Regions from separate parts of the Pseudoalteromonas sp. OF5H-5 genome, predicted to be linked through region 4. Evidence: predicted binding sites of a transcription regulator. Region 4 holds the regulator's gene; each other region holds the start of a gene.
The links. Region 4 encodes MetJ, which represses methionine synthesis genes. Its sites were predicted from a motif close to TAGACGTCTAGACGTCTA; they were not measured.
Positions count from the first base shown of each region.

Region 1: a site for MetJ is predicted at 1,861-1,878, ahead of metE (5-methyltetrahydropteroyltriglutamate--homocysteine S-methyltransferase). Genes of this name have one in related genera too.
Region 2: a site for MetJ is predicted at 1,689-1,706, ahead of metK (methionine adenosyltransferase). Genes of this name have one in related genera too.
Region 3: a site for MetJ is predicted at 1,709-1,726, ahead of L1271_RS16240 (methylenetetrahydrofolate reductase). Genes of this name have one in related genera too.

Region 1 covers NZ_JAKGBF010000001.1:376,478-379,694, reverse strand. Annotated here, with positions in the region: gene metE (5-methyltetrahydropteroyltriglutamate--homocysteine S-methyltransferase) at 1-1,661, opposite strand, end outside; gene L1271_RS01710 (LysR substrate-binding domain-containing protein) at 1,951-2,838, shown strand; gene L1271_RS01705 (YdcF family protein) at 2,939-3,217, shown strand, end outside.
Region 2 covers NZ_JAKGBF010000011.1:33,268-36,484, forward strand. Annotated here, with positions in the region: gene tkt (transketolase) at 1-1,547, opposite strand, end outside; gene metK (methionine adenosyltransferase) at 1,808-2,959, shown strand; gene L1271_RS16020 (HDOD domain-containing protein) at 3,024-3,217, opposite strand, start outside.
Region 3 covers NZ_JAKGBF010000011.1:93,391-96,607, forward strand. Annotated here, with positions in the region: gene L1271_RS16235 (M16 family metallopeptidase) at 1-1,502, opposite strand, end outside; gene L1271_RS16240 (methylenetetrahydrofolate reductase) at 1,773-2,729, shown strand; gene L1271_RS16245 (undecaprenyl-diphosphate phosphatase) at 3,063-3,217, opposite strand, start outside.
Region 4 covers NZ_JAKGBF010000007.1:260,379-263,595, forward strand. Annotated here, with positions in the region: gene metB (cystathionine gamma-synthase) at 1-1,139, opposite strand, end outside; gene metJ (met regulon transcriptional regulator MetJ) at 1,484-1,804, shown strand; gene L1271_RS12735 (malic enzyme-like NAD(P)-binding protein) at 1,885-3,126, opposite strand.

The DNA.
Region 1 (3,217 bases), on a different contig from region 4:
GTTAGCATGCCCTTCATCGGTTTTTTGGTTAAGCTCTGTGCATAACTCGTCCACTTCACTGTCATTGGTGCTGCACGCGAGACATCTCCCCAGATCACAGGGGGTTTAACACAGCGCGACCCATAACTTTGCACCCAACCAAACTGAGTAAAGGCAAAACCTTCGAGTAATTCACCAAAATACTCAACCATATCATTGCGCTCTGCTTCGCCATGTACAAGCACATCTAAGTTAAGCGCTTCTTGTTCTTCAACGGCATAACGGATCTCCGCTTCCATCTGGCTTTGATAAGCATCAGTACTCAACGTACCCGCTTTATAATCACGTCGCGCCTTACGAATAGCTTGGGTTTGTGGGAAAGAGCCTATCGTTGTGGTTGGCAATAAGGGTAAATTTAGCGATTGTGCTTGCTTTTTAATTCTGGTTGCGAATTCACTAGTGCGTTGACCGTCTTTTGCTGTAAGCGCTGAAACACGCTGCTGCACCTCATTATTATTCACTCGAGTAGAAGTCAAACGCGCTTTTACAGGCTTAGAATATTCGACCAACTGGGTAATATCACGCTGCTCCAATGCATTTTTCAATAATGCCAGCTCTTGCCCTTTTTGTTTGGCAAATGCGAGCCAAGACTTTAACTCACTATCAAGCTTTTGCTCTTGCTCTAAGTCGACTGGCGTATGTAATAATGAGCACGAAGGAGCGAGCCAGAGATTATCACCGCGACGTTCATGAACCAGAGCAAGTTGCTGATATACACCTTCGAGATCCGAGCGCCAAATGTTACGACCGTTCACAATCCCGAGAGACAGTACGCTATCTTGCCCAACTACTTCCTCTAACGCAGCCAAGTCGTAGTTTGCCGTTACGCAGTCAAAATGCACGCCTTCTACGGGGTAAGATTGAATATCTTCAACATGTGCTTGTACGGAGTCAAAATAACTGGCTAACAACACTTTTACTCCTTGGCCACTCAACGCATCAAAACTCCGGCGCAGCGCGTTACGATAAGCATCGTCGATTTCCAGTGCTAAAATAGGTTCATCAATTTGTACCCACTCAACACCTTGAGCTGCAAGCTTGGCAAGTACCTGCTGATATACAGCCAATAACTTATCTAATAAAACTAATTTATCAAACTCTTGGCCAACACATTTAGCTAAGTAGAGATAGGTTACCGGGCCGACCAAGACGGGTTTTGCTCGGTAGCCAAGTAATTGTGCTTCCTCTACTTGAATGAATAACTCAGTCCAAGTCAGAGCAAACTCCTGTGTTTGAGTTAGCTCAGGGACGATGTAATGATAATTGGTGTTGAACCATTTCGTCATTTCACTTGCAGCACACGCACAGCCGCTTGGTGCTCGCCCTCTGCCAATCCGAAACAAAGTATCGAGATTTACAGACTCATCATTTTTGTGACGACTAGGAATAGCGCCGACAAGTAATGAAATATTCAACACGTGATCATACCAAGCAAAATCGCCGACAGGGAGAAGGTCAACACCAGCATCAGCTTGCAATGCCCAATTTTCTGCACGAATGCGCTTTCCTTCCGCGATTAAGTCGTCTTGCGTTAAGTCGCCCGACCAATAGCGCTCTACTGCAAATTTAAGTTCACGTTTTTTGCCTACGCGTGGAAAACCCAAATTATGTGTTAATGCCATGATTTTAACTCCGTCTAGATGTATGGATGTCTAGATTTAATTATCATAATCAAAAACAACAATTGATGCTTTTTCAGATTTCATATGAATAAAATTAATTTGTAATTTTTTGCAAAATTTTTACAGAAGTAGTGACAACGCTGTCATTTTTAGTGTTATAGTGGATTTGTGAATTTTTGAACAATTCACCGTAGGTATTTAGACGTCTAGACATTGATAATAACTAAATAGAATCGTAATATTGAGTAATGCTGAGATTTGCTCACTTCAAATATGAGAATTGTTGATAATGATTGATATAAAGCACCTAAAGACTATCTCCACCTTGAAAGAAACTGGTTCTCTTGTGAATACAGCACGAGAGCTATTCCTGACTCAATCCGCTTTATCTCATCAGATCAAAGATCTAGAGAACAAACTCGACTGCCAACTATTCGAGCGCAAGACCCAACCGGTACGCTTTACCCCTCAAGGCATGTTGCTATTAGAGCTCGCCAATGATGTATTGCCTAAAGTTGAAGCAACAAAGTGTCGTTTGAAGGAAAGCCTTAACCAGCCCATCTCACAACTCAGATTAAGCGTGGAATGTCATGCTTGTTTTCACTGGTTGCTGCCAACGATTAAAGAATTCAATACCTTTTGGCCTGACATTAAAGTCGATTACGAACGAGGCTTTAGCTATGATGCGATTCCTGACCTTATTGAAGATGAGCTGGACTTAGTGCTTACTTCGGACATTCGAGAACCAGAACAGCTCGAATACGCGCATCTTTTTGACTTTAAATTAAAGTTAATCGTTGCACCAGATCACGAATTGGCCAAGAAGGCCTATGTCACAGCACTCGACCTAAAAGATGAAACCATCATTTCTTACCCTATTCCTCGCGAGCGTCAGGACATATTTAAGCACTTTATTCAAAATGCACGCTTTGATGGTACGCTAAAAACCGTCGATCAAGGTTTATTAATCTTCCAACTTGTGAGTGCAGGTATGGGGGTTGCGGCATTACCAGACTGGTTGGTCACACCGTATGAAAGCCAAGGGCTGATTAAATCGATTCCTCTAGGCGCTCTTGGGCTAAATCGTCCAATGTATTTAGCAATGAAGAAAAGCATGAAAGATAACCCTGTTTATCGCCATTTCCTCAATACTTGCCGTAAAACCACGGCAAGATAGTTGACTGGGCTCTTTTTGAGCCCTAACTGTTATACATTTCTACAGCTCCCATCTCATGCTAGCATTGCGTCAGGCTTATCTAAATCTAAGGCATGTTTAAATGTTTGAAGTCAAAAAGGTTATCGGTCAACTTCTGATGCCGTTACCGTTATCTTTGGTTGCACTTATGGGGCTCATGTTTTTTATCGCCAAAACACGCAAAGGGCCGTATATCGCAGTCTGGTTGGTCCTACTAACTACTTGGAGCATATCCACTCCTTATGTCGCGCAACACATTATCGAGTGGGATAAGGGCACGCTCACCGCATTCAATCCAAGCAGGCACAAAAACATAGACAGAATTGTTGTGCTTGGTTGTAATTTATACCCCGATGATTCC
Region 2 (3,217 bases), on a different contig from region 4:
GCAGATGGGCCATCAGCGCGTTCAACAGCTTGCTGCCAAGCAACTGCTGACTCAACTTGGTCACATGGACGCCAGCTCGCAAGGTTTGGCGTAGTACGTAAGTTCGCCATTTGTTCTACTGGTTGGTGTGTTGGACCATCTTCACCAAGACCGATTGAATCATGAGTATACACAAAGATGCTTCTTTGTTTCATCAATGCAGCCATACGTACGGCATTACGCGCGTATTCCATAAACATTAGGAATGTCGCACCGTAAGGGATAAAGCCTCTATGTAGCGCAATACCATTCATAATGGCAGACATACCAAATTCACGCACACCGTAGAAGATATAGTTACCCGCAGCATCTTCTGCCGTTAAGCCTTTAGATTGATCCCAAAGTGTTAAGTTAGAACCCGCAAGGTCAGCAGAGCCACCCATAAACTCAGGTAGAATTGGACCAAAAGCATTCAATGCATTTTGTGATGCTTTACGAGTTGCTGGGTTTGCAGGATTCGCTTGAAGCTCTGCAATATACGCTTCTGTTTTCTCAGACCAGTTTGCTGGAAGCTCGCCTTTCATGCGACGCTCAAACTCAGCAGCAAGCTCAGGATAATGCATTTGGTATTCAGTGAACTTAATCAGCCAGTCACTTTGTTGATTTTGACCACGTGCTGTTGCGTCCCATTTCGCGTACACATCTTCCGGTACTTCAAATGCGCCGTGCTCCCAACCAAGGAATTCACGTGCTGCTTTGATTTCATCATCACCTAGCGGTGCACCGTGACAATCATGGCTACCAGACTTGTTTGGTGAACCATAACCGATAACCGTTTTACAACAGATAAGGGTTGGTTTGTCAGACTCTGCTTGCGCCGCTTCGATTGCCGCTTTAATCGCATCGCTATCGTGACCATCAACACCGGCGATAACATGCCAGCCATAAGACTCAAAGCGTTTTGGTGTATCGTCGCTAAACCAACCTTCAACTTCACCGTCGATTGAAATACCGTTGTCATCCCAAAATGCAATCAGTTTGCCAAGACCAAGGGTACCCGCAAGTGAACAAGCTTCGTGTGAGATACCTTCCATCAAACAACCATCACCTAAAAAAGCATAGGTATAGTGATTAACGATGTCGTAATCTTCACGGTTAAACTGTGCAGCCAATGCTTTTTCAGCAATCGCCATACCTACCGCATTAGTAATACCCTGGCCTAATGGGCCTGTAGTAGTTTCAATACCCGGCGCATAACCATACTCTGGATGGCCTGGTGTTTTTGAGTGTAGCTGACGGAAGTTTTTGATGTCATCAATTGATAAGTCATAACCCGACAAATGCAACAATGAATAAATTAACATCGAGCCGTGACCGTTTGATAATACAAAGCGATCTCTGTCGAACCACTCAGGATTACTTGGGTTGTGCTTTAAAAAATCGCGCCAAAGTACTTCTGCGATGTCCGCCATGCCCATAGGGGCTCCAGGGTGGCCAGACTTGGCCTTTTGTACAGCGTCCATGGAAAGAACGCGAATTGCATTAGCAAGTTCTTTGCGAGATGGCATGAATTCTCCTACCTTTAAATGTGTTTCGCGGGGGTTTGAGCCCATTCTTACTTATTTATATGGCTAACTGCAACGGCAAAGGCCATAAAAAAACGGGTACAGACGGACTTTTTCCGACCATTAAAAAAGTTTGCACAATTTTGGACGTCTAGGCGTAAAATAACTAGTCAATGCCTAGGTTTTTTGGTTAGAATACGCCCCTTAATTTTTCGCGCTGTTCCTGATGTTTGTGAAGCGCAATATTTGTGAGCATAAATACAATGGCTAAACATTTATTTACTTCTGAATCTGTTTCTGAGGGTCATCCGGATAAAATCGCCGATCAGATCTCTGATGCGGTTCTAGATGCCATCCTTGAGCAAGATCCAAAAGCACGTGTTGCGTGTGAAACTTACGTTAAAACCGGTATGGTTATGGTTGGTGGTGAAATCACGACTAGCGCTTGGGTTGATATCGAGGAATTAACTCGTAAGACCGTGCGTGAAATTGGTTACACACATTCAGACATGGGCTTTGACGCTGATTCATGTGCAATCCTTAACACGATTGGTAAACAATCACCTGATATCAACCAAGGTGTTGACCGTACTCGTCCAGAAGAGCAAGGTGCTGGTGACCAAGGCCTAATGTTTGGTTACGCGTGTAACGAAACTGACGTACTTATGCCTGCGCCTATCACTTACTCACACCGTCTAGTTCAGCGCCAAGCGCAAGTTCGTAAAGACGGCACGCTACCTTGGTTACGTCCAGACGCTAAGTCTCAGGTAACATTCGCGTACGAAAACGGTAAAGCAGTAGGTATCGACGCGGTCGTATTATCTACACAGCACTGTGATTCGGTATCACAAGCTGACCTTGTAGAAGCGGTGATGGAAACTATCATCAAGCCTACACTACCTGCAGAGCTTATCACTGAAGCAACTAAGTTCTTCATCAACCCAACTGGCCGTTTCGTTATCGGTGGTCCTATGGGTGACTGTGGTCTAACTGGTCGTAAAATCATTGTAGATACATACGGCGGTATGGCACGTCACGGTGGTGGTGCATTCTCAGGTAAAGATCCATCAAAAGTTGACCGTTCTGCTGCTTACGCAGCGCGTTACGTTGCAAAGAACATTGTTGCCGCTGGCCTTGCTGACAAGTGTGAGATCCAAGTGTCTTACGCAATCGGTGTTGCTGAGCCTACTTCTATCAGCGTAGAAACTTTCGGTACAGCTAAGCTTGATGAGTCGCGTTTGATCGAACTTATCCGCGAGCACTTCGACTTACGCCCTTACGGTCTAATCACTATGCTAGACCTTGAGCGTCCAATTTATCAGCCTACTGCTGCTTACGGCCACTTTGGTCGTGAAGAGTTCCCTTGGGAAGCAACAGATAAAGCTGACGCACTACGTGCGGCTGCAGGCCTATAATCCCCTGCAGCAAAAAGTAAAAAAGGCGCCAAGTGCGCCTTTTTTAATGCCTGTGGATAATCCCCTATCCGATAAATACTTCATCGACATCATCTTTTAAGTTTTGATACTCATCTTCATGCAAATTAAGCTCAATCATCACCTTATCTTTAAATAGATACCAATCTGCTGCGCTTCTAAAGTGTTTTGCTTCAAAACAGAGGTTTTCAGCCAGTTTAAGTGCCGCAAAGGTTTGCACATGCTGCGCATCTTTTTGCT
Region 3 (3,217 bases), on a different contig from region 4:
TTCACATCCACCAGCGGTGAATTATTGGTCTTGTCTAATACGTTGAAATGACGCGTTACTGGCTTGTCCATTTTTGCTACTAACTTGTCTAAGTTAACTTCCTTATCAAAACCAGGCACAGACTCAAGTGCAGACATAGTCACCGTTGTGCGGCTGCTGTCCACAAAGTATTTATTGGCAATATCACGAATGTCTTTCGCAGTGACTTTATCTGCACTTGCATAAAGCGCATTCACCACTTCAGGGTCACGCTCAAAATGCATGTAGCTTGCGAGTGTCGAAGCAATAGATTGTGATGAGTCAAGGCCGTTAATAAAGCTGTACTTTAGGTTTGATTTAAGTGCAGCAAGTTTATTTTCATCTACCAGCTCTGTGCGTGCTTTTGCGTAAGTGTTATTGATTGCATCACGCACTGTCGCCAGATCTTTTTCATCTTCAACTTTAACGAAAACATGCAGAAGACCAGGGTCTTTGGTTTCAGGGTTGTAGGTAAACATTTGGCTTGCAAGCTGTTTGTCTACCACCAGCTCTTGATATAACTCAGAGTTTTGAGAGAAGTATAACTGCGAGATCAAGTCAAGCGCAGCTCGATCTTTTTTCGCAGGCTCCCATGCAGTGCCTTTATATGAAACAAGCAACCAGTGACCTGGTAAGCCATCATATTTTTCATGGACGTAACGTGCTTTCTCTTGTTTAGGCTCAACTGGAATATCAGCTTGATAATCACCCTTTTTCCAATTACCCCAGTGCTTTTTCACCATAGCCATGGTTTCTTTTGGATCTACGTCACCCACAATGACAAGCGATACGTATTCTGGCTTGTAAAAACGTTCAAAGAAGGTTTTACCATAGGCCATTTGATCTGGCATTGCTTCGATGTCTTCAAAAAAGCCCATCGTTGTGTGTTTATAGGTATGTTTATCAAATGCTTCTTTTCTTACCGCAGAAAGCAGTTTTCGAACTGGGCTGGCATTATTTTTAAGGTATTCACCTTTCACGGTTAGTGCTTCAGTACGAAACTGTTCTTCACTGTAAGTCAGGTTCTGAAAGATATCCGCTTCGATTTCTAATACTTTATCTAAATGCTGCTTCGAGAAATTTAGGTGATAGTTCGTGTAGTCATTGGTGGTGTAGGCGCGATTATCAACACCTGAATTTTTTAGAATGTCTGAATAAACGTCTTGTGGATACTTTTCTGAGCCTTTGAACATCATATGCTCAAAGAAGTGAGCGAAGCCGGTTTTACCCGCTTCGACTTCATTACGCGAGCCAACAGAAACCGGGATCTGTAGCGATACCACATCAGGATAGTTAGTTTTAACTACCATGACGCGAAGGCCATTTTCTAGCTCTTCCAAAACATAATCTTGGGCGAATACTTTATTGGATTGGGCAGCTTGAGTACTTTCAGCTGACTGTTGGGCTTGGTCTGAATTCGTCGCTGCGCAGCCACTAAGCGCTAAGCTTACGGCAAAGCTGGTTGCTAGTAATTTGAATTTCATGAATTTGGTCCTAATCATATTTTTTATTCTAAGTAAGTCGTGTTCACTTACGTTAGTAAACCTCCTGATTATGCCCCAAAGCCATACTAATTCGCTAATTTCCAAGGTGATTTACCATCCTAATGTGTAAACAAATATGAAATTTTGGTTTGAGCACTTGAGATAAATTCATAATTATTGAAATTCTTTCATTAAAAAAATCTATCTAGACGTCTAAATGGCTGCTATATTAGTAAAGAGATACAGAAATGCTTTTGTGGAATGAGGATTATGGCTTTAACGCTTCAAGAGAAAATCATTGACCCTAACCAAGGGGTATATTTAATTGGTACCACACCACCTAAGATTGGCACCGACCCAGAGCAGCTAAAATCAATTGCCGCTAAGCTTTTGGGCCGTTTACATGAGATTGAATACGACGGCGTGATCATCTATGACATTCAAGATGAAAGCAGCCGTACTCAAGTACCACGTCCATTTCCTTTTAAGCACACCGTTGATCCGTGTGAATATAGTCAGTTGATCCGCGAATTATCACACCTTGATGTAATTACGTATAAAAGTGTGGCACAGCGCGACAGTGAAGCTTTTGGCGATTGGTTAAGCAGCACAAAACAGCAATATGGGTTAAACAATCTAGTATTGGTGGGCAGTCCGTCTTCACAAGGCGATATTAAGTTGCCGCTTTCTGAAGCCTATAAGGTATTGAAGCATCATCAAGATGACTTTTTCTTAGGTGGTGTAACTATCGCAGAGCGCCACGCCAGTAAGCGTAATGAACACGAAAGGTTAATTGATAAAACAGAGCAAGGCTGCCAATTCTTTGTTTCCCAAGCAGTGTATGACGCTCAAGCAACCATAGATCTTATTACGAGCTATGCTCGCACCTGTAAACAGCAAGGGCAAACACCAAAACGCATTATTCTTACCTTTACTCCATGTGGTGGAGAAAAAACCTTGCAGTTTATGGAGTGGCTGGGGATTTCAGTACCAGAAGCAACCAAGTGGCGCATGTTAGATGCAGACAATACACTAAGTGAGTCAATTCGTATTTGTAGAGAGAATCTAGATCAAATCTTAAAAAGCTGCTCACACCTAGATATTTCTCTTGGCTTAAATATTGAGAGCTTAACAAACCGAAAAGAAGAAATTGACGCGTCGATAAACCTTTATCGACTGTTGAAGGCGACCATGGAATTATGCCTTGCGGAAAAGCAAATTGCTTAATGCAGTCTAGGGCCTGTTGATCTTCCAAGTTTGTTTTTGCAGCAGTTTGATTGGTATTTATACAAGGCAGAGCCTGCGTAGCATAGTCATTCTATGTAAGTCTGGCGATAACATAGTAGAAATGCCAATCAAGCGCTGCCCTTTGGGTTCACCTGAGTGCGCTTTGTTCATTGTTGCTCAACTTTTGCCTAGATTACTAGGCGGCAAGTCGAGCGTCGCGACCAAAACACACTCAGAAGAACAAAAATCAAACAGCGAAGGCCAACAGGCCCTATAGCCAGCTTCATCAAGCTGGCTTTTCTGTTAACCTTGCTGAATTATCCAAAGCCCAGATTAACTTAGGCTCAAGAAAGCGATTAATCCCACCCCAAGTAGCAAGCGGTAAATGACAAATGGCATCATGCCCATGCGCTCTATGATTTTCAGGAAAAAGAAGATACAGGCATAAGCTGAGATAAACGACAGTGCTGCACCACTTAATAACGCAT
Region 4 (3,217 bases):
AATCCCGCTTCCAGATCTGCAATGAGATCCTGTGCATCTTCAATGCCTACAGAAATACGAATCAACGTGTCACCCACTCCCGCTTCTAAACGTGCTTGCGGATCCATACCCGCGTGTGTCATCGTCGCTGGATGACAAATAAGACTCTCAACCCCACCTAAAGATTCTGCCAATGAAAAGTGCGTTAGAGACGTTAAAAACTTCGCAGATGTTTGCAGATCGCCTTTGATATCAAAGCTCACCATGCCACCAAAGCCGAGCTGTTGTTTTTTCGCAAGTTCGTGTTGAGGATGCGACTCAAGGCCAGGGTAATAAACTTGGCTAACATACGGCGACTTTTCTAAATATTCTGCAATAAGCTGAGCATTTTCTTGATGTTGGCGTAAACGCACATTTAAGGTGCGCAGTCCACGTAGGGTAAGGTAACTATCAAAAGGTGCACCGGTAATACCGATATTATTCGCCCACCAAGCTAACTCATCACCCAATTCCTGTGTACGCGCGATCACCGCGCCCCCCACTACATCAGAATGACCATTGATATATTTAGTGGTTGAATGCACGACGACATCCACGCCAAAGGCAATGGGGTTTTGTAATGCAGGAGACAAGAAGGTGTTGTCAGCGGCGACCAAAGCCCCCACAGCGTGTGCTGCATTTACGACAGCTTCTATATCCGTTAACCGCAAAATTGGGTTACTTGGTGTTTCAATCCAAACTAATTTAGGTTTGATCTGCTGCAGCTGCGCAAGACTTTCAGGTTGCGTGAGATCCAAGACTGTTAATTTGAGTAATCCACGCTTTGCAAGCGATGTAAACAAGCGATAGCTACCACCATAGCAGTCATGTGGAATAACCAGCGTATCGTCATGGTTAAGCAGTTGAGTTACTAGGTGAACGGCAGCCATGCCAGTGGCGGTAATAATACCACGAGCACCACCTTCAAGTTCGGTAAGTGCCTGTGCAAGCACATCACGATTAAAGTTACCGCTGCGGCCATAATCGTAGTCGCGTTTGGTATCAAAATCGGCAAAAGAATAGGTGGTAGAAAGGTAAAGCGGTGGCACTACTGCCCCATGCGCTTTATCAGCTTCTATACCGTGACGCACTGCTACCGTCGATTTATTAACTTGACTCATAAGGTCACCTAGATAGTTGGATGTTTAGACGTCTAAAAGGTTAGAACAACAGAAACCAGAAGTCAAAACATTTATACTGCTAAATGGCTAAATAACTAGTATTTGACTATCTTTTTTAAACCGATAAAATTTCGCCACTCTAGGCGTTGCTAATACGACTGAGTTATTGAAAACTATGGCAGAGATTCTTCTATCTCGCTATGGCGGATTAGTTTATTCATCTATTTGAGTTTGGGATTTATCTTTAATTCGTAAGGTTATCCCTATATTCATGCGGTTGGTGAATAATGTAGACCAGAACCCAGTCATATTGGCATTGATGTAACTGAGGCAAGTACACAATTATGGCAAAATGGAACGGTGAGTATATTCACCCATATGCAGAACACGGTAAGAAAGCAGAGCAAGTAAAAAAGATCACGGTGAGCATACCTCTGAATGTACTCAAAGTGCTAACTGATGAGCGTACACGTCGCCAAGTGAATAACTTACGTCATGCCACGAACAGTGAGCTTTTATGTGAGGCGTTTCTACATGCCTTCACAGGCCAGCCACTGCCGAGCGATGAAGACTTGAGAAAAGATAATCCAGAGCGTATTCCTTTAGAGGTAAGACAAATAATGGAAGAGCGCGGTTTGGAGATCCCAGAAATAAACGAAGAGTGATAACTACTCTTTCGCTCTGGAAATACAGACACAAAAAAAGCCTCAATCGAGGCTTTTTCATTTGAATAATACCAATGGTATTATTCCATATATCCAGCTGGCATATCGATTTGTGCCACGCCTGATTCAATTGCAGCTATCGCTACCGCTTTTGCGATACGAGGTAACAAACGTGGATCCATTGGTTTTGGAATAATATACTCAGGACCAAACTCTAGACTATCTACGTCAGCCGCTTTTAACACTTCAGCAGGTACAGGCTCTTTCGCAATCGTTCTAATTGCTTCAACCGCTGCAATCTTCATCTCGTCATTGATAGCGGTTGCGCGTACATCAAGCGCACCACGGAAGATAAACGGGAAACACAGTACGTTATTTACTTGGTTTGGATAATCCGAGCGGCCTGTCGCCATGATCAAATCATTACGTGCACCGTGTGCAACTTCAGGGCTGATCTCAGGGTCTGGGTTAGAACAAGCGAATACCACTGGCTTGTCAGCCATTAGCTTTAGATCCTCAGCAGAAAGTAAGTCTGGGCCAGAAACACCAACAAATACGTCCGCATCCGCAATCACGTCTTGTAACGTACGCTTATCCGTGTTGTTTGCAAACAGCTCTTTGTATTCATTTAGGTCATCACGACGAGTATGGATCACGCCTTTTCTGTCCAGCATATAGATGTGCTCACGTTGGGCACCGCATTTGATCAGTAATTCCATACAAGCAATAGCGGCTGCACCCGCGCCAAGACACACAATAATCGCATCATGAATATCTTTACCTTGGATTTCCAACGCATTCAGCATACCCGCAGCGGTTACAATTGCAGTGCCGTGCTGATCATCATGGAATACAGGAACGTCACAACGTTCAATTAGCGCGCGCTCAATTTCAAAACACTCTGGCGCTTTAATATCTTCAAGGTTAATACCACCAAATGTGTCTGCGATATTTGCCACAGTATTGATGAAGTCTTCAGTGGTGTTGTGCTTAACTTCGATATCGATTGAATCAAGGCCCGCAAAACGCTTAAATAATAGTGCCTTACCTTCCATAACAGGCTTTGACGCCAAAGGACCTAAGTTACCCAAGCCAAGAATTGCCGTACCATTACTGATCACCGCAACCATATTTCCTTTACCCGTGTAACGGTATGCATTCGCCGGATCAGCCGCGATTTCACGTACTGGCTCTGCAACACCTGGGCTGTATGCAAGTGCCAAGTCTTTTACGGTCTCGGCAGGTTTAGTGAGTTCAACACTGATTTTACCTGGAACGGGCTTCTCGTGATAATCTAGAGCTTGTTGACGAAAGTCTGTCATGGCGCGATATTTTCCTACGAAGTTAATGTGAGAGTGTGGTAAACGTTCGCATTCTGAATGTTGGCAACCTAGCTAGCTGGTTACAGCAACA